2 linked regions of the Syntrophobotulus glycolicus DSM 8271 genome follow. The protein of the gene in region 1 interacts with the protein of each later gene in a pairwise test. Links are inferred from orthologs where the notes say so. Each region holds a gene or a part of one and is shown on either strand. Other genes may lie near its edges.

Region 1 (15,621 bases):
TGTCAAAGGGCAGATTGTGAAGTAATCCGGTTGAGAGTTCCTCGATACATCCAAATGCTTCATGTGCTGTGGAGCAATCTCGGACCAGCGGGAAATGCCCGTTATCAACAGTGATTTTGTAATACATATTTATATCCTCCTTTATGTTTGCCTCTTGATTAGTGTCGGTAAGCACATATTAACATGACTCCTTAATGGAGTCAATAGGATATTGACACTTTTTTAGAGTATATTTATAATTGATTTGAGGTGATATCATGGTCAAATCAAAGCTAAAAGAAATCATAGATAAAAAAGGATTGTCTATTCGTAAAGTGGCAGGTGACATAGAATACAGGTTTGAAACTGTGCGTAGGATGTACAATAATGATACGAAACACTACCCGCAGGATCTCCTTGATAAGCTTTGTACTTATCTAGACATAGAGGTTGGCGAATTGCTTGTGAATAAACGAGGAAAGGATGCTACCTTTAAGGCTAATTTCAAAATTGAAGGTATGAAAAGAATAGAGAAGTTTAGGAGTGATTCTATCGATCGTTATTCTCCCGACCTTGTGTTTACCGACGAACAAAAAAACAAGCTTGTTATAATAGAACACTCATCTACGGGAGATAGGAAAGTCCACATTGGGGAAATGACACAGTTTGTGATGTATTGCAAAGCTAAGAGGGTAGAGGATGCCTATTTTTTCATATTCCTTGACGGCGCCGGTGCTACTGCCCCCACTGTTGAGACAGTAAAGAAACGATTAGAATATTATGCAGAAAATTTATTAAGTGGTATTTTCAAAGAAACAAATGGAATTAAGTTTATTGGCGTATTAGGCTGTCCTGAAGATGTAAGAGTTGGGGAAGTAACAGAGAAGTTGGGTGATCTGATTAAGGCATGTAGCGATAATGGCGGGATAGTCTATAAGTGGCAGGAGAAAAAATAGCACCGAGGTGCTTGTCACACTTCTCCGGGCAAGACATATATTATAGTGGGGTGTCGATAATCATAGAAATCTTGATAAGCAGAAACCCGGTTCGTAAATGGCCGGGGTTCTGCTTTTTTGTTTTAAAGTGCGCGGGGCATTGTCTATTTATTGCCACCCACAGTGACGTTATTATAAATAGGAAAAGAATTAAATAGTAGGCTTACGCTACGCGAGGGATTATAAATTTAAACACAGCTTGTTGCTGGCCCCCGCAACCAAAGAAAGTTAAAACCTTCAGAGAATGTATTCTGAAGGTTTTTTAATTTTTTAAATCACTGAGGAGGCTTACAAATAGAACAAGGGCCGTATCCGGATGATTTCGCTTTAGAAAGAGTGGTTTCTATTTTGCTTTTGGACAGATGCCGGCAACCGTCGCGATGGTATTGATGTCCGGTATCAGTGACATATACCGTTACATCTGATTTGTTGCTGCTTGGAGTCTTTGCAACCGGGGCTGGAGGAGCGTTTTCTTTTACGGGAGAAGCTTTTTTGTCGAAAGTAATCGTTTTTCCATCACTGGTTGCGACAATCGTTCCTGACAGATCAGTACGGAAAACCTCAATACCGGCATCGGACAACGCGTTTAATGTGGCGTCATGGGGGTGTCCGTAACTGTTATCTTTTCCACAGGATATTGCTGCATATTTGGGAGAAACGGCCTTCAAAAATGCCGGTGTGGTAGAAGAGTCACTTCCGTGGTGGCCGACCTTTAGGACAGTTGCTTGCAGGTTCCCATTTTTCAGCATTTCATTCTCGGAATTTGATTCGGCATCTCCGGTAAATAAAAACGAAGTATTATGGTAAGTGATTTTTAGTACGGCACTGTAATGATTTAGATCATCATAATTCGAACCGGTTGGAGCAAGAAAGGTTCCGGTTATTCCAGAGACATCAAGTCGTGTACCGGCTTTAGCCTCTACGCGTTTTGCCCCGGATGCAGAGACTGCGGATATAAAGTCATTAAAAGTCTGTGTTGTAGTAGTCGCGTTCGGCAGGTAAACAACCCTAGGCGGAAAAGCCTTGATTACAGTATCCAGCCCGCCAATATGATCCTCGTGAGGGTGAGTAGCGATAATCGCTGCTAACTCGGTGACTCCTTGGGCTTTAAGATAGGCAACGACCTTAGGACCGTCCTCGTTGTTACCGCCGTCAATCAGAATTACGCTGGAAGGGGATTGAACCAGAGTGGAATCTGCCTGGCCAACGTCAATGAAATGAACGCTTAAAGACCCTGCTGCTTGGGCTGCGGGCGCGCTCGAAGGGGAGGCGGCAGTTGGTGTGCTTGCACTCGGAGATGTATCACCGAAGGCAACGCTTAACTGGACGAGAAAGAGAAAGCCAAAGGCAACGGTTAGGGCGGCTTGCAGAGGTTTATTGAACTTTTTTGTCCTGAACATAAAAAATAAACCCACTGGCGGCAGCACAAATAATAATACCCAGAATAGCCAAGGGTTTTTATTAAAAAAATCCATTTTTTCCTTCCTATTCTTCCTCATCAAAAAAATGATCAAAGAGTTTTTTAGCGCGATCTTTGCGCTGAACTGTGGCGGCCTGATCAACAATCACTTTAATCTGAATAACATCACCTTCCTTGGCTGCGGGGAAAAGGGCCTTCGGAAGATGAAAGGTTTTGCGGTCATTTGTCGTTATAACCGCCCATTCACCTTCAAAACGATCAATGATGTACATATTTCACCTCATTTTCGATTATTAATGATTTTATACTTGTTAATTCTCTATATTTCTCCTTAATCCTTTAGAAGACGAAACAAAACAAATACAGATGCAAGCAGTTCGTCATTTCCCCGGAATGGTCTAAACCCCTTTGTTTTACAAATTAATTCATTTTTCAAAATTATTTTCTTTTAATAGGAAAAAAGATATGTTACCATTTTGTTAAATAGCATTATTTAGGAAAGAGAGGAAAATATAATGAAAATCAATGTAGACAAAAAGAATTTGGTGTTTTTTACGGGTGGTGCAGTTGCTTCTTTAGTGGCGTTGAAGTTTCTCAAGAGCAAAAAAGCCAGAAAAATTGGGGTAAAGACCCTGGCCAAGGGACTCCGGTTTAAGGATGAAGTTCAGGCTGCCGCACTGTCCATCAAGGAGGAAGCCGAGGATCTCGTCAGTGAAATCCGCGTGAAAGCTAAAGATGCAGACCTGGCATCGGAATAATTGTTTCGGACTAAGGGGGAACTATGCGCTATAAAATTGCCCACGAACTTCCTGGACGTCTGCGCTTAAATAGCGGTAAGTTCGCTTTTTCACAGGAAGAGGGGGAAAAGATCGAGGTCTATTTAAAGTTGCTGGCGGGAGTAAACAAGGCTGTAGCAACCTCCAGTACGGGGAGTATTCTGCTCGAATATGAGGGGGATGCACGTGCCGGAATTCTGGATGCGGTAACGGCTCTCAAACGGGATTCTTTACCCGATCTGGGGGAAGAGTATGTGATGGTCCAAAAACGGAATGCCGACTTTAAAAAAGGACTCTTGCACATCGTCAGGCGGTTTTTACTTAAACATTATATTATCCCTGCTCCCATCAGTAATGTCTTACGAATCATCGATTCCTCTAAATTTATCCTTAAAGGGTTAGAAAGCCTGTTGATTAAACAGAAAATAGATGTAGCCGTTCTGGATGCGGCGGCGATCGGAGTGACTATCGGACGTCGTTCCTATGGTACGGCCGGATCTATTATGTTTTTGCTGTCAATTAGCGAGTTGCTGGAAGATTGGACGAAGAAGAAATATAAGGATAATCTGGCGACCAGTTTGGCTATCCATATCGATAAGGTCTGGGTTGAAAAAGATGGGGCGGAAATGCTTATTCCCATGTCCTTGCTTATGGCAGGGGATCATGTGGTGGTTCGTACCGGTGGGATGATTCCTGTCGACGGACAAATCATCAGTGGAGAAGCGATGATCAACCAGGCTGCGATGACCGGTGAAGCGCTGCCAATTCAACGGAAGGAAGGCAATATGGTTTACAATGGAACTCTTGTAGAGGAAGGTTCTATTGTGATCCGCGCGGACGCTGTTGATAAGGAGACCCGTATTCATAAAATTCTCAACATGGTTGAGAATTCAGAACATCTGAAAGCAGGATTGCAAAGCCGTACGGAAAAGTTGGCGGACTCAATTGTCAAATACAGTTTCCTGGCCTCCGGTCTGATTTATCTTCTGACCAGAAATCCGATCAAGGCGATCTCCATTTTGCTGGTAGATTATTCGTGTGCCATCAAGCTTTCAACCCCGCTGGCCATTCTTTCGGCGATGAGCGAAGCGTCCAGGCACCGAATCATGGTTAAAGGGGGAAAGTTCCTTGAAGCTTTTGCCAATGCGGACACGATTGTTTTCGATAAAACGGGAACCCTGACTGTTGCCGAGCCAAAGGTAGAGAAAGTTATTCCTTTTGCCGGGCAGACAAGAGAAAATGTTTTAAAAACAGCAGCCTGCCTGGAAGAACATTTCCCGCACAGTATGGCTCGGGCGGTTGTACGTCAGGCGACGGAGGAAGGACTTTGTCACCAGGAGGAACACTCTGAAGTGGAATATGTGGTAGCACATGGGATTTCTTCACGCTTAAACGGAAGAAGTGTTTTGATTGGAAGCGCGCATTTTATCTTTGATGATGAAAAGGTTATTCCAACACCTGAGCAAAAGGCTTTAATCGATAAGGAAAGCGGAGCCTATTCGGTCCTGTATCTGGCTATTGGCAATCAGCTGGCAGGAATGTTTTGCATCAATGACCCTTTGCGTCCGGAAGCCAAGGAAGTAGTTCACCGACTTAAAGGCTTGGGCGTAAAAAAAATAATCATGCTGACAGGAGACAGCCATCAAGCGGCGGAGGCAGTTGCTGCCGGTCTGAAGCTTGATGAATATCGGGCACAGGTATTGCCGGAAGACAAGGCCGACTATATTCGCTCATTGGTTGAGGCCGGACATTCGGTGATTATGGTCGGAGATGGCGTAAATGATTCTCCCGCTTTGACGGCGGCCAGTGTCGGAGTAGCAATGAAAGACAGCTCGGACATTGCCAGAGAGGTATCTGATATTATCCTGCTCGATTCCAAACTGGATGACTTGGTGTATTTGCGGGAATTAAGCCGAAAATCCATGAAGAAGATTAAAGATAATTATACCTTTATCATGTCCTTCAATACATTTATCCTGGCTCTGGGCTTAACGGGCGTAACAACACCGGGAACAGGGGCATTGCTGCATAATCTGTCTACCTTGGGGGTAAGTCTGAACAGTTCGCGAAAATTAATAAAATGAGAGTTCAAGGTGTAAAAAATGTATGTTTCCATTGCTGATTTTCTTTTATTGATGATTGTTATCGTAGTCACTGTGGTAGGAATTTATGCCGCCATGACCTTGAAGAATATCAATATTTTGGTCAAAAGCACCAGGACGCTCATAGAGAAAAACTCCGATTCACTGACCAAGTCGGCGGAATTTTTGCCTGAGGCGATTAAAAACACCAGCAATCTTGCCAAATCAACGCAGGAGCAGGTCAATGCAATTGGTACGACGCTCAATTGTCTGGGTACCAATCTCGCTGAGACAGCTGCCGCCCTGAATGAAAGAGCTGTCAGCGGTGTATCTTTTGTCAATACGGTAGTGGAAATAGTCGGTGCGCTCAAGCATTACATAAGTTCACACGATGAAGACGAAGAGGACAATGAGAGAGCTTGAACGTGTTAGTCACCATTACTGCTGTAATGGAAGATATTCTTGAAATATGCAGTTTACCTGATGGAAAATTTTTAGCTGAAAAAACCTGCAAACAGTTAAGTTTTGCAGGCTTTTTTATAGATGTTCTGCTGATGATAGCATCGGCTTATGGCACAATCCCTTTGATAAACTGAACCGGCTGATAAATAATACGTTCTTCTTCCGAATACTTCCGGCAAATCGATATACCCCGTTCTTTTAACCCGTTCATAATCTCTTCACGGGCTTTCCACGGAAGATTGGCCAATTCCTCTTGGTACAGTCCAAGACCATGAATAATATGTTTGATTACTTTGTCCGGGTCTCGAAAGACCATGGGAGAAAAAGGCTCCTGATGCTCGATCTTAATGAGCCCAGTCTCTGTGAAAGACGCAAGACATTCTTCTGGGCCGAACAGGAAGTTTTTAGGCTGCTCCCGGCGTTTAGAGGCTAATTCAAATATTCGGGCAAACCATTCGGAGAAAAACGGGAAGCTATTGAACGCACAGGCTAAGGGGTGGAAAGAGCCAATGATTCCTCCGGAGCGGGTTACTCTGCGCATTTCTCTAAGAGCGGTTTCGCGATTGGTAAAATGTAAAAAAGCACAACCGATAACAGCGTCAAAACGATCATCTTCAAAAGGAAGCTCTTCGGCGACCCCAACACCAAGCTCCACCCAATTTTTTTCTTCGGCCTCAAGTTTGGCCCTTGCCCGGTTAATCATCTTTGCGGAAGGATCAATACAGACCAGTTTCCCATTCAAGCCTATCCGATCCGCCAATCCAGCCTCAAAGGTAAGAAGTCCTGTACCACTGCCCAATTCCAGAACTTTCATTCCCGCCCTTATTCCCGTAAAATCAATTAACCGTTTTCTTAATTGCATGAATTCAGGAAAGATTTCTTCCGCAAGTTTTTCGTATTCCTCTAACCTGTTAAACTGGGAAATATGTTGCAAAGACATCCGTTCAGCAAAATAACCGGCTGCTTCCAGCATCTGACGGATGAGCTGAAGGTTTTCCGTTCCTTTTGGCGTGATTTGGACACAGCGCTCTCCATTCTGGTCGACGACCTCCATCAAACCGGTGAATACACCCATTTTCAGATCATCATTTAGGAAATGTTTTGCCCAGGGGCGATGCCAGTCTCCGCTGATAAATATTTGTTCAGGGATACCGTTGTAATAGACCAGAGCATTAAGATTGTCATAGATTGTGGTGATCTGATATAAATGAAGAAGGTTGCTTATGCCGTGAGTATTGCAGTAACCAATGACTCTGAGAATGGCTTCTCTGGCAATATCTTCATCCACAAACAGGTCGCCCGTTTTCTCATGGGCAATGAATACTGCGGTTGACATAAAAGTTTCACATAGAGCTGCTTTAGGGAAATTAGCGGGATTAGGCAAGTAATTAAAGTATTGCATTTTCTGGGCATCCGAGAGAATCAGGCCGGCTAGATTGTCCGCTTCAATTCTGAGAAATTCGAGAACATGAGGAGTAAAACACTTTGAACTATGTACAGCCAGCCAAGGGTTGATGACAATTCCTGAAACTTTCAATTGTTTTAGTTTATCCGTCAGAACTTGGTAAACAGGGTCCATCTAAATCCCCCCCATAGATCATTTTATTAATAATTCTCCAATTTTGCGCCAATATCCTCCTTTTGTTTCCAATATTGTATTTTTTTCTTATTTGTCAAATACAATTATTTTTATTAGCGTTTTGATGACAATATGTTGAGAAGAGAGAGAAAAAAATCAATTGATCAAAAGGATAAATCAATTTATGGGAATAAAGTACCAGTCTTGGAGCATTTTTAGATAGCTGGATAGATTCTTTTATGATGAGCGGGGGTGAAACAGCGTGATAACCAAAATGATATGCCGGAAAATCTCTTCAATAATTTTATAATTTTCGAAAATATTTTCGATAAATTTTTAGAAAAAATAAGTAAATAGGTGATTTTTTGCTATTTAGGTTTTATAATTAAATAACTATAAAACAATTCTGACAAAAGCTTCCCAATGGAAATGATTAATCTCCTTCATGATAAATTTAAACTAATTTTAAATTAAAAATAAGATGTAATAACGAAATAAAATAAAGAATATGAACAAAGGAGAAAAAACAATGGGAGAAAGATTAACGGACTTGGTCAATACTCACGAAGAAAAATGTCAGGGATGTAATAAGTGTATAAGGCATTGCCCGGTGGATGCCAATGTTGCTTATGCTGACGAGGAGGGGAAGATTAAAGTCAAGGTTCAAGCCGAGCTATGCATCAATTGCGGTGAATGTATTGAAGTTTGTGATCATGAAGCAAGAGAGTTCTACGATGATACGGAAGCCTTCTTTGCCGATTTAAAGAACGGTAAAAAAATAACTGTTATCTCAGCACCCGCAGTACGTACGAATTTTGAGGATTATAAAAAAATATTTGGCTTTCTGAAGGCCAGGGGAGTTGAATATATTTATGATGTTTCGTTTGGGGCGGATATAACGACCTGGGCTTATTTAAAAGCGATTAAAGAAAAAAAGCTGACCTCAGTTATCGCCCAGCCTTGTCCCGCCATCGTCGGATATGTGGAAAAGTATAAACCGGGGCTGTTAAATTATCTTTCGCCTATTCACAGTCCAATGATGTGTACGGCAATCTATTTAAGAAAATATAAAAAGATCTCTTCAAGTATTGCGTTTCTCTCGCCTTGCATAGCGAAGAAAAATGAAATGGAAAAAACGAATGGGATCATATCCTATAATGTTACATATAAAAATATTGAAAAATACATGAAAGACAATGGGCTGGCGATGAACAGCTTTGAAGATAAGGATTTTGATTTTATTGATTTGTCCCTTGGCTTCTTATACAGCAGGCCGGGTGGCCTGAAAGAGAATATAGAAGCGGTGATTGATCATGCCTGGGTTAAACAAATAGAAGGAACTGAAATTGCCTATGAGTATTTAGACCATTATCAGGAGCGGATCCACAACCAAAAGCCTGTGCCTCTGGTTGTGGACATCCTTAACTGTTCTCAGGGATGTAATATTGGGTCTGCGGCATGTGCCGATCGTAAAATGATTGATGATATCGACCATAAGTTTAATCAAATGAAGACTGAAACCATTGATAAGAATACAAAGGGGCGTTTAACCAAAAAGTTCCGCTGGATTGGTGAAAAGTTTGATAAAGAACTGAAACTGGACGATTTTGTCCGGGAGTATGACAAGGATGGAGCAGTGCCTGCGAAGAGAATCCCTTCAGATAGCGAAGCAGAACAGATTTTTAAATCAATGTATAAAAATGATGAGGCAGCATGTAATATTAATTGTACCGCATGTGGATGTAATACCTGTTATGATCTGGTTGTAGATGTGTTTAACGGGATAAATATTGTTGAGAACTGTATGGACTATACAAGAAACAAGGTTCTTGCGGAGACGGTAAAGAATAATGAGACCAATGCCATGTTGGAGGAGATTGAGCATCTAAGCAATGAGCGCTTAAACAAAGCCAACGAACTGAAAGAAAATGTTAATATCATCAAGGACTCTTTGACAGAACTCGGAACAGCGAATGAAGAAAGCACCAGAACACTAACAGGGATTACGAACCGAGCTGAAGAAACCGTCAGGACAGCTTCCGCACTTAAGGAAAGAATTGATCAGATGAACGATAAACTGAAGAGCTTTGTCGATGCGTCCAAGCAGATTGTCGATATCGCAAATCAGACCAATCTGCTTTCTCTGAATGCGGCTATTGAAGCAGCACGCGCCGGTGAGCATGGCAGGGGTTTCGCAGTTGTGGCTGAAGAGGTACAAAAGCTGGCGGAACAATCGGGACAGGTTGTCAAGTCTACGATAAATGATGAAGAAATCATGCTTCTGCTTCTTAAGGAGATCTCTGATGTCGCGGTAGAACTAGGGAAACAGATGAATGATGTCAGCAATCAAATTTCTGATGCTTTGAAATCAGGTGAACAAATCACTTCTACCGGGCAGAGTATTTTGGCGGCGGTAGAAACCATGGTCGAGAATAACCAGTTCAGTTAAGCTTTAGCGGTTCAAAGGGGAACATAGCTATGATTTGGAAATCGTTTGCTATGTTCTCTTTTTCACTTTCTTACAGCTGGAATTTTAAAATCATAAATTTTTCTGTTATAATTTATCTGTGGGCATTGAGTAAGTGAAAAAACAAAGTGTATTCACGCTGTAAAATTGATTATATAAAGATATGAAGAGTGATAGAATGACAAAAAATAAAAAAAAGCTGTTTAAAATTATAAAGAGATATAGTTTTCTTTTTTTAGGGGCATCTCTTGCCGGGGTTGGTCTGGAAATTTTTTTAGTCCCTAATGCCATAATAGACGGTGGGATAACGGGGATTTCTATTATGGCCAGTTTCTTGAGCGATCTTCCTTTGGGGATTTTCCTATTTTTCCTTAATATTCCTTTTTTGATTTTTGGATATACGCAAATTGGCAAGACGTTTGCTTTTTCTACTTTGTTTTCAATTACCGTTCTGGCTATAGCAGTTACTGTGCTTCATCCAGTACCGCAGTTGACTCAAGATACTTTGCTGGCAACAGTGTTTGGCGGTTTTATTCTGGGGATGGGAGTAGGTCTGGTTGTACGCTATGGAGGATCAATGGATGGAACGGAAATTGTAGCGATCGTAGCTTCCAAAAAAACGAGTTTTTCGGTTGGCGAGATCGTCATGATTATTAACATCGTCATTTTAAGCAGTGCGGGGTTGGTATTCGGCTGGGATAGAGCCATGTACTCTCTGATTGCTTATTTTGTCGCTTACAAAGTTATCGATATCACAATTGAAGGCTTGGAAGAATCGAAGGCCGTGATGATCGTATCCGAAAAAACCGAAGAAATAGCGGAGGTTCTCCTGGCCCGTTTAGGGAGGGGAGTAACTTTTATTGAGGGAAGAGGAGCATATACGGGTCAGCTGAAAGGGATCCTGTATTCAGTCGTTACCCGATTGGAAATTTCTAAACTGAAGTCGATTATTGATGAAATCGATGAAAATGCATTTGTGACAATAAGTGATGTGCATGAAGTCGTGGGGGGACAATTAAAGAAAAAGGCAATTCACTAATTTATGCTTCAGTCTTTCTTGACAAAGGATTTGAATTTGTGTTAAATTAGTCTGTGCGACTAGCAAAAATAGTAGTCAAGCTATTGCTGGGGAGGTGTTCATAAATGCGTGTTGCGATTACTTTGGCTTGTACGGAATGCAAGAACAGAAACTATCAGACAATAAAGAATAAGAAAAATGATCCGGATCGTATAGAAATCAAAAAATACTGCAAATTCTGTCAGACTCATACCACTCATAAAGAAACCAAATAATTGTTTTGCGTTTTGTTTATCTGTAATAAGGATGTGATTGAATGGCAGTGGCAAAAAAGACAGAATCCACAGGCTTTATCAGTAATTTTACGAATAAGTTCAAGGCAAGAACAGTGTTTTTTCGTGAAGTCTGGAATGAACTGAAAAAGGTGCACTGGCCTACTCGTAAGCAAATGATGGTGTATACAGGCGTGGTTTTTGTTACTGTAGGTATATTTGCTGTGCTTATTTGGATCGTTGACAGTATGCTTACTTTTTCTCTGACCAGTATTCTGAAATAAAAGCTGCTGGATTATATTGAGGGGGCCTTCGGACAATGTCTAAGAACTGGTATGTTATTCATACTTATTCCGGCTATGAGAACAAGGTTAAGACGAATCTGGAAAAACGTGTTGAATCCATGAACATGGAAGACAAGATATTTAGAGTACTCGTCCCCATGGAAGATGAGATAGAAGTGAAAAACGGGAAAAAGAAAATTTCCAAACGCAAAGTTTTTCCTGGGTATGTTCTTGTGGAAATGGATATGACTGATGATTCTTGGTATGTTGTTCGCAATACTCCGGGAGTAACCGGGTTTGTTGGGAGCGGAAGCAAACCTCTTCCTTTGTTGGAGCACGAGGTAGCCAATATCCTGCGTCAAATGGGCTTGGAGAAGGTACGCCATAAGATTGACGTCAATGTGGGACAGTCAGTCAAAGTTATTTCAGGTCCGTTTAAAGACACAATAGGTGTGATTCAAGAAATCTTGGAGGAAAAAGCCAAAGTCAGGGTTTCTGTTTCCATGTTTGGAAGAGAGACACCTGTAGAACTGGAGTTTGGGCAAGTTCAAAAACTTGACTGAATATAAATGATGAAGTCCAAGACGGCATTACCAAGATAAGGAGGTGTAAGAAGTGGCAAAAAAGGTTGTAGGTTTAGTGAAATTAGCGATCAATGCAGGTAAAGCAAACCCGGCACCTCCGGTTGGACCGGCACTCGGCCAGCATGGTGTTAATATCATGGCTTTCTGTAAAGAGTATAATGAAAGAACGAAAGATCAGGCAGGGTTGATCATTCCTGTGGAGATTACTGTTTATGAAGACCGTTCTTTCAGTTTTATTACAAAGACTCCGCCGGCCTCGGTTCTGTTAAAGAAAGCGGCCAATATTAATTCCGGATCTGCCCAGCCCAATACGAACAAAGTTGCTAAGGTCGGCAGGGATAAGGTCAGGGAAATTGCAGAACTGAAGATGCCCGATTTGAATGCGGCCAGTGTCGAAGCGGCAATGCGTATGGTTGAGGGAACCGCGCGCAGCATGGGAATCGAAATCAAAGATTAGTTTTTGTCCAAAGGGGCAAAAAATGTGGGAGGGTTAGATCCCGCTTAACCACGAGGAGGTAAATGATTATGCCGAAAAGAGGCAAGAATTATCAGGATGCAGTCAAGACTTATGACAGTCAGGCTTTATTTGAACCAAAAGAAGCTCTAACGACGGTGAAAAAGAATGCTAAAGCTAAATTTGATGAAACGGTAGAGATTGCGTTTAAATTAGGTATTGATACCCGTCATGCTGACCAACAGATTCGTGGAGCCGTGGTGCTTCCTCATGGAACAGGTAAAAGCCAGACAGTTTTGGTTTTTGCTAAGGGGGAGAAAGCCAAAGAAGCGGAAGCTGCAGGGGCGGAATTTGTTGGAGCCGAAGATATGATTGAAAAGATCCAGCAGGGTTGGTTCGGATTCGATGTTGCTGTCGCTACCCCCGATATGATGGGGTTGGTAGGTAGACTTGGCCGGCTGCTTGGTCCTAAAGGACTGATGCCCAATCCAAAGACTGGGACGGTAGCTGTGGATGTTGAGAAAGCAGTGAAAGAAATCAAAGCGGGTAAAATCGAATATCGTGCCGACAAAGCCGGTATTGTCCATGCTCCTATCGGTAAGGTTTCTTTTAGTGAAGATCAATTGTTGGATAACTATAAGGTCATCGCCGATATTATTGCAAGGGCTAAACCTGCTGCCGCTAAAGGACAGTATGTCAGAAGTGTAACGGTATCTTCCACGATGGGACCGGGCGTGAAAATTAACCCTTTGAAAGTTCTTGCTTGATTTAAGCGCTTTCAGGGTTTAAAATAGACCAGGTGACAATAAAATATTTCCGCTTAAGACAGTAGGTGCTTCATTTAGCTTAATGTCCTGCCGAGGTGGTGCTTTGTTTTGATTAGAAGTCTTTTGATATTGCTCTGATTATGACATTGACAAACCTCTGCATGAAAGCGGAGGTTTTTTGATTACCGGTTGGAAGGAGGTGCGTTAGATGCCGAATTATGAGGAAAAACAAAAGATCGTTGACGAGATTAAAGAAAAGTTACAGGAATCATCAGGTGTAGTGCTTGCTGACTATAGGGGAATGACAGTGTCACAAGTGACTAAACTTAGAGTCGAGCTGCGTCAGGCAGGTATAGAATACCGTGTTCTTAAAAATACAATGGTACGTAGAGCAGCGGATGAAATTGGCTTGCAGGGCCTCGACCCTTATCTTAAAGGTTTGACTGCGGTAGCCTTCTCTGCTGATCCTGTTGCTCCGGCCAAGATCCTGATAGAGTTCGGGAAGAAAAATAAAGAGCTTCAGATTAAGGCTGGTGTGGTTGAAGGACAGGTCGTTGGGGCGGATAAGATTAAAGACTTGGCTGCTCTTCCTTCCAGAGAGGTTCTTCTTGCCCAGGTACTTGCAGGAATGCAGGCTCCTATCTCTGGCCTTGTCAATGTCCTTCAGGGTCCGATTCGCAAAATGGTTTATGCATTGGAAGAAGTGCGTAAGGTGAAAGAATCTCAAGCTTAGAAAAATTCATTATTTTATTCATACCAATATGTTGGTATTATTTTAAGGAGGATTTTTAAAATGTCTAAAACTGCTGAAATTTTAGAAGCCGTGAAAGGCTTAACCGTGTTGGAACTTGCTGAATTAGTAAAAGCTTTCGAAGAAGAATTTGGTGTTACCGCAGCTGCTCCTGCCGCTGTTGTAGCCGCTGCTCCTGCTGCCGGCGGGGCTGCTCCTGCTGCTGAAGAAAAAACGGAATTCGATGTTATCCTGGCTAGTGCGGGTGCGGCCAAGATCAATGTCATCAAAGTTGTTCGGGAAGTTACCGGTCTCGGACTCAAGGAAGCGAAAGACCTTGTTGACAATGCACCAAAACCTGTTAAAGAAAAGGTCGCTAAAGACGAAGCGGAAGCAATTAAGGCTAAGCTTACTGAGGCCGGCGCTACTGTCGAAGTAAAGTAATTTATCTTATATTTTAAGATGCTTTTTCGAAAAACGGAAAAGCATCTTTTTTATTTTTTTGATTTTGCAATTCACCTTGTGTTTATTTTACTGAAAAACTTAAAATTTTCCTTGACAATCAATCAATGTTTTGATAATATTAGTAAATGTCTTATAGCTAGATATCTACATATCCTTGATTGTTGGGAGATAATATGGTGGAAGTTTGTATCTCATTTTTTTGAGGTAGTTCCATAGACGAAGAAGCGAGGTTTTGGTTAGAAGCCTTGCTTTTGGTTGTCTTGATATCTGCTTTCTCCGCGTGAGTTTAATTAGTCACTTCTAAATATATAACTTGCTGGGAAAAAACGCTGGAAGGGTGAGCAGGAAATGGTTTATCCAGTTAAAGTTGGTACCCGTGAACGTTGGAGTTATTCCAGGCTACGAGAAGTTCTAGACATGCCTAATCTTATTGAACTTCAGCAGAATTCCTATAAGTGGTTTTTGGACGAGGGATTGCGAGAAATGTTTCATGACATTTCCCCTATTCAGGATTTTACAGGAAATCTCGTATTAGAATTTATTGATTATAGCCTTGGTGAGCCTAAATATGAGGTTGAGGAATGCAAGGAAAGAGATGTAACCTTTGCGGCTCCTTTACGTGTGAAAGTTCGTCTGATGAATAAAGAAACAGGCGAGGTTAAAGAACAGGAAGTTTTCATGGGAGACTTTCCCTTGATGACCGAAAAAGGCACATTCATTATTAATGGTGCAGAAAGGGTTATCGTCAGTCAGCTTGTGCGGTCTCCGGGGGTATACTACTCCGAAACAAAGGATGCCAGCGGAAAGACACTATATGGTGCGACGATTATCCCGAACAGGGGTGCATGGCTTGAATTTGAATCAGACATTAATGATAATATTTTTGTGAGAGTGGACAGGACGCGTAAGCTTCCTGCTACGGTGTTGATCAGAGCTTTGGGCTATACAACCAATTCTCAGATCGTGGAAGTGTTTGAGGAAGACGAGAATATCAAAGTGACGTTGGAAAGGGATAATACAGAATCGACAGAGGAGGCCCTTGTTGAAATATATAAGAGGCTGCGTCCGGGCGAACCGCCTACGGTTGATAGTGCAAGATCTCTTTTAGAATCTTTATTCTTTGACCCTAAACGATATGACTTGGCTAAAGTCGGTCGTTATAAACTAAATAAAAAACTGAACATGGATGTGGAAAGTCATGTTCGTAATCTGACCAAAGGTGATGTCATTGCGGCGGTTGCCCGTCTTCTGGAAATCATGAAGGGAGAAGGACACCGGGATGATATTG
Region 2 (4,812 bases), 1.4 Mb from region 1 along the record:
TAAAGAAAACAGGGTTTCTTTATTGCTGTTTGCGGCTACTCCAATAATGATTTTATCAAAAAGCTGAGCCGCTCTGTGTAAAATGTCCATATGTCCAAGGGTTACCGGATCAAAGGTTCCTGGATAAACAGCGATGCGCACAAATTTTCTCCTCCAAAAAATTTTTGATTGATCAGAGCAACGATAATACTAAATTTGCTTCATTGCCATTTTACATTGTTTTGTCCCAGAAGTGCAGTAATATTTTGGCAAAAAGCATGAGATTTCTCGGCCCGATATTCTTGGCTTAATTTAAATGATTTTTTGCTGTCCGCAAAATATACACATACGGGGATTTTTCCAGAATGGTTTTCCAGTAATTTCAAAATCCTGCCGAGCAGTTCCTTGTCTTCACGATTTAATTTTAAAAAAAGCCTTCCATGCTTTGTGTCCACCCTGTCATAACCTGAGTTCTCCTCTTTTTCCCCTCTTGCATTTGTTTCAGGCCCCTGGTTAAACTCATTTAATTCGTTAATTTTTTCGGCAAAGATCTTCTTCTCATCTTCATTAAGATAATATCTGCCCTTAACAATGACAATATTGTCATTGTGCAAATTTGATCCTTCCGCAAAAACTCTGGGGAAAACCAGGACTTCGATGGTCCCCGAAAGATCTTCAAGAAGAAAAGTGGCCATCATCTCGCCTCTTTTTGTTATTGTCTGTCTATAAGACGTAATTATTCCGCATAAGATCACTTTTTTTTCTTCTAAGCCTTCCAGACAGGTCGCAATATCGGAACTAATCAGGTCTTTATATTGCGTTTCAATTGACGATAAAGGATGATTAGTCAGATATAAACCCAGGTATTCTTTCTCCAGCTTGGAGATATCTCCTTGAGAAACTTCGTCTAATTGAGGCATTGCAAAGTCTTCTTCCAGCTTCTCATCAAGATCGAAAAGGGACATTTGCCCCGACTCCCGGTCTCTCTGCCTGTTTTGAGCCAAATCAAGCATCCTCTCAAGCACAGTCAAAGCCTGTGCTCTTGAACAAAGCGATTGGAACGCCCCTGCCTTAATCAGGCTTTCCATCACTCTTTTGTTGACCATTCTGGAATCCATCCGGCTGATAAAATCATAAAGCGAACGAAAGGGCCCGTTTTTCCTTTCCTCAATGATCTTTTCAACGACCTGGGCGCCAACATTGCGGACAGCTCCCAGACCGAAGCGGATGGCCCTGCCCTCAATGGCAAAATCATTATAACTGAACTGGACATCGGGGGGCAAAATCGTGATGCCATTGTTTTGGGCTTCATGAATATAAAAAGAAACTTTATCGGAAACACCGATGACCGAGCTTAAAAGAGATGCGGCAAACTCCAAAGGGAAATTGGCTTTCAAATAAGCTGTCTGGTAAGAAATCAAGGCATAGGCCGTCGCGTGGCCTTTATTGAACCCGTATTCGGCGAATTTAGCCATAAGATCAAATATTTCTTCGGCCTCATTCTTTTTAAGGCCAAGGCGTATGGCACCGGGGACAATTACCTCGCCGTGATCATCCTGAAGTCCATGAACAAAATTCTGGCGTTCTTCATCCATAATATCGCGGTTTTTCTTCCCCATTGCCCTGCGCAGCAAATCCGCCCGGCCCAGAGAGTATCCGCCCAAATCCCTGGCGATCTGCATTACTTGTTCCTGATAAACGATAATTCCATAAGTAGCCTGTAAGATTTTTTCTAATTTAGGATGAAGATAGCTGAGCTTGCCGCTTTGCTTACGCTTAATAAATTCCGGTATTTGTTCCATGGGACCGGGCCGGTAAAGGGCCAAGACGGCAATAATATCCTCAAAACAGCTTGGTTTCAGCTCCTTGAGAATAGCTTTCATACCGCCGCTTTCCAGCTGAAAGACACCGGAGCTCTTGCCTTCAGAGAGCATTTGATAAGTTTTCAGATCGTCTAATGGCAATTTGTTGAGATCGATTGTTTTTCCCTGCGTCTCTTGAATTCTGGTCAGAGTTTGGCTGATGATCGTCAGGTTACGTAACCCCAGAAAGTCCATTTTTAACAAGCCGATATCCTCAACTGTCTTCATCGGAAATTGGGTCATGGGAAATCCTTCCGCTGTTCTTTGCAAAGGCAAATAGTTGGTCAACGGTTCTCTGGCGATCACGACCCCTGCGGCATGGGTAGACGCATGTCTGGGCATCCCTTCAAGTCCCTGGGAAATTTCCAGAAGCCGTTTGATTTCTTCTTCCTCGCTAACCATTCTGATCAGATCAGGAGAAACGGTCAACGCCCTTTCCAGAGTCATCCCCAGTTCATTGGGAACGGCTTTAGCCACCTTGTCCACTTTGCTGAGCGGGATATTCAGGACCCTGCCAACATCCCTGATCGCGCCTTTGGCCCCCATAGTTCCAAAGGTGATGATTTGACAGACTTTATCCGCACCATATTTTTGTGTGACATATTTAATGACTTTATCTCTGCCTTCAGGATCAAAATCTATATCGATATCAGGCATGGTTATTCTTTCAGGATTTAAAAACCGTTCAAAGAGCAGATCATGCCTGAGTGGTTCAATATCGGTAATTCCTAATAAATAAGCGACCATACTGGCGGCTGCCGATCCTCTCCCCGGTCCTACCGTTACGCCATTTTCTCTCGCGTACCGGCAAAAATCAGCCACAATTAAAAAATAGCCGGAGTAACCTGTTTTGGTGATGACATTCAGCTCATATTCCAGGCGTCCTTTTTCTCTTTCACCTGCCTGGGGATAGCGCTGGGGGAAGATCTGCGCGCATTGCTCCCGCAGGTATTGATCCAGTGTAAATCCTTCGGGAACCTGATAATCGGGTAAAAAATTTGTCCCGAAGGCAAAATCAACATTGCACCTGGCTGCTATTTCCTCGGTTATTTCCAAAACCTCAGGATGCTCTCCGAAAAGCAGATTCATTTCGGAATGAGCTTTCAAATAGAATTCCTGCCCTTCAAAGCTCATTCTGGTCTGATCGTTTAATGTTTTACCGGTCTGAATACATAATAGGACATCCTGCAGGAAGGAATCAGCTTTTTCGACATAGTGCACATCGTTGGTCGCTACGATGGGGATTCCGGTCATCCGGGAAATCTTCAGCATTTCAGTATTGACCTTTTGCTGATCTCTTAAGCCATGGTCCTGAATCTCCAGAAAGAAATTGCCCTTACCGAATATATCCAGATACTCCAAGGCCGTTTCCCGGGCTTTTTCCAGGTTATCCTCCAAAATCAGCTCGGATATTTCACCAGCCAGACAAGCGCTGAGCGCAATTAGCCCCTTGCTGTTTTCCCTGAGGAATTTTTTATCTGTCCTCGGTTTATAATAAAATCCTTCAATATGGGCATTTGAGACTATTTTTACAAGATTGCGGTAGCCTTCCATATTTTCGGCAAGCAAAACAAGATGATAATTCTTATCATCCCGGCCCGCATTTTTTTCGGTCAATTTTCCCGGGGCCACATAAACCTCACAGCCAATGATCGGTTTAATCCCTTGTTTTTTACAGGCCTTGTAAAAGTCTATTACCCCGTACATTACACCATGGTCCGTAATGGCCAAAGCGGGCATACCCAATTCCCCGGCCTTTTTCACAAGCTTGTTGATCCTGGCCGCTCCGTCCAGCAGGCTGTATTCAGTATGGACATGGAGATGCGTGAACATCTGGTGTTTTCTCCCATCCGGGCTGTCATCATTTTGTCTGCTGATGTTTTGTTTTACCCAATAAAAAAGCCCTACCTATTTTTTTCATTATAACATAAGGCAGGACCTGCTGTGATGACTAAGCATACTTTGTTTTATTTTCTCTTCAAGCCGAGCTCGGAGGCGATTTCCATCTTCATTTCTTCAATGATATTAAACTGTCTGTTTCCGGCCTTTTTCAAATCTTTAGACATTCCTTTTTGCATCTGTTTCATACCTTTTTGCGTGATTTTCAGACTGTTTTTAATCTCTTTCATCTTCATGGCGGCCTCCTCCTTTTTCCATCCACTTTCTAGGATACTGAAAACGAATTGACATTACCTTCCTTGTAAGGGCATTGCGGTTTCTTTATCCCCTGGACATTCTCCAGACGGCAGCGCCCGTCAATTGAAAATGCGCACTGATTGTTGCATTCTTTTTCTCTCATTTTAAAATCACCGTCCTGACTAATATTTTAGCCAGGTTTACTAAAAATTATCCTCAATAAGATTTAGAATTTCCTTATAAAAAAGATCTTTCCCGATTTCTTTTTTTATTCCCTGTAGGAAAAAAGAATGCCTTGGCAGGGCATTCTTCCATAACTTAACAACAAAATTTTTGCTTAATGTTTAAATTTGCAGGCTTTGCCCGGGTTCCAGAATAACGCCTTTCGTCTTCGGAACTTTACTTTCAAGTGCTGAAACAAAAGCTTCAGGATTTTGCCTGATGACAGGGAAAGTATTGTAATGCATGGGGACCACATATTTTGCTTGGAGCATTTCCGCCGCGAGCACCGCATCGTCCGGACCCATCCCAAAATTATCCCCGATCGGCAACATCGCTGCCTCTAATGCGCAAAAGTTTTTTATCAATTGCAGATCACTGAACAATCCGGTGTCTCCGGCGTGATATACCCACAACCCGTCCATATTGATCAGAAAACCGCAGGCCAGGCCACCATACCAAAAAGTTCCGTCTCCTTTCGGTATGCCTGATCCATGCAAAGCGGGCGTAAGCTTTACCGTTCCGAATCCAAATGGATATTTCCCTCCAATATGCATGGAGTGGATGTTTTTTACCCCGTTCTTCTTCGCAAAATTTGCCAGCTCAAAATTAGAAA

The links.
Region 2: the proteins of rplL (region 1) and SGLY_RS08665 interact in binary tests that used the Escherichia coli proteins (3 or more experiments, as listed by UniProt). The link is inferred for Syntrophobotulus glycolicus DSM 8271 from one-to-one orthologs.

The regions. Positions count from the first base shown.
Region 1 is NC_015172.1:379,239-394,859, forward strand. What follows is about bases 12,642-15,621. They hold rplL (50S ribosomal protein L7/L12), read left to right. Parts: upstream 12,642-13,931; coding sequence 13,932-14,312; downstream 14,313-15,621. Other genes in these bases: rplA (50S ribosomal protein L1), read left to right, coding at 12,642-13,138; rplJ (50S ribosomal protein L10), read left to right, coding at 13,347-13,871; rpoB (DNA-directed RNA polymerase subunit beta), read left to right, coding at 14,682-15,621. Also shown: SGLY_RS01930 (hypothetical protein), read right to left, coding at 1-127; SGLY_RS17350 (helix-turn-helix domain-containing protein), read left to right, coding at 258-935; SGLY_RS01940 (ComEC/Rec2 family competence protein), read right to left, coding at 1,250-2,449; SGLY_RS01945 (DUF3006 domain-containing protein), read right to left, coding at 2,460-2,666; SGLY_RS01950 (DUF6110 family protein), read left to right, coding at 2,910-3,152; SGLY_RS01955 (heavy metal translocating P-type ATPase), read left to right, coding at 3,176-5,254; SGLY_RS01960 (hypothetical protein), read left to right, coding at 5,273-5,674; SGLY_RS18030 (hypothetical protein), read left to right, coding at 5,677-5,847; SGLY_RS16930 (class I SAM-dependent methyltransferase), read right to left, coding at 5,820-7,292; SGLY_RS01970 ([Fe-Fe] hydrogenase large subunit C-terminal domain-containing protein), read left to right, coding at 7,822-9,741; SGLY_RS01975 (YitT family protein), read left to right, coding at 9,938-10,798; rpmG (50S ribosomal protein L33), read left to right, coding at 10,903-11,052; preprotein translocase subunit SecE, read left to right, coding at 11,094-11,333; transcription termination/antitermination protein NusG, read left to right, coding at 11,369-11,896; rplK (50S ribosomal protein L11), read left to right, coding at 11,949-12,374; more of rplA, read left to right, coding at 12,443-12,641. UniProt on the Escherichia coli protein: The binding site for several of the GTPase factors involved in protein synthesis (IF-2, EF-Tu, EF-G and RF3). Is thus essential for accurate translation.
Region 2 is NC_015172.1:1,765,426-1,770,237, reverse strand. What follows is about bases 1-3,996. They hold SGLY_RS08665 (DNA polymerase III subunit alpha), read right to left. Parts: upstream 3,675-3,996; coding sequence 201-3,674; downstream 1-200. Other genes in these bases: SGLY_RS18150 (hypothetical protein), read right to left, coding at 3,809-3,976; coaD (pantetheine-phosphate adenylyltransferase), read right to left, coding at 1-141. Outside these bases: SGLY_RS08660 (metal-dependent hydrolase), read right to left, coding at 4,322-4,812. UniProt on the Escherichia coli protein: DNA polymerase III is a complex, multichain enzyme responsible for most of the replicative synthesis in bacteria. This DNA polymerase also exhibits 3' to 5' exonuclease activity. The alpha chain is the DNA polymerase catalytic subunit.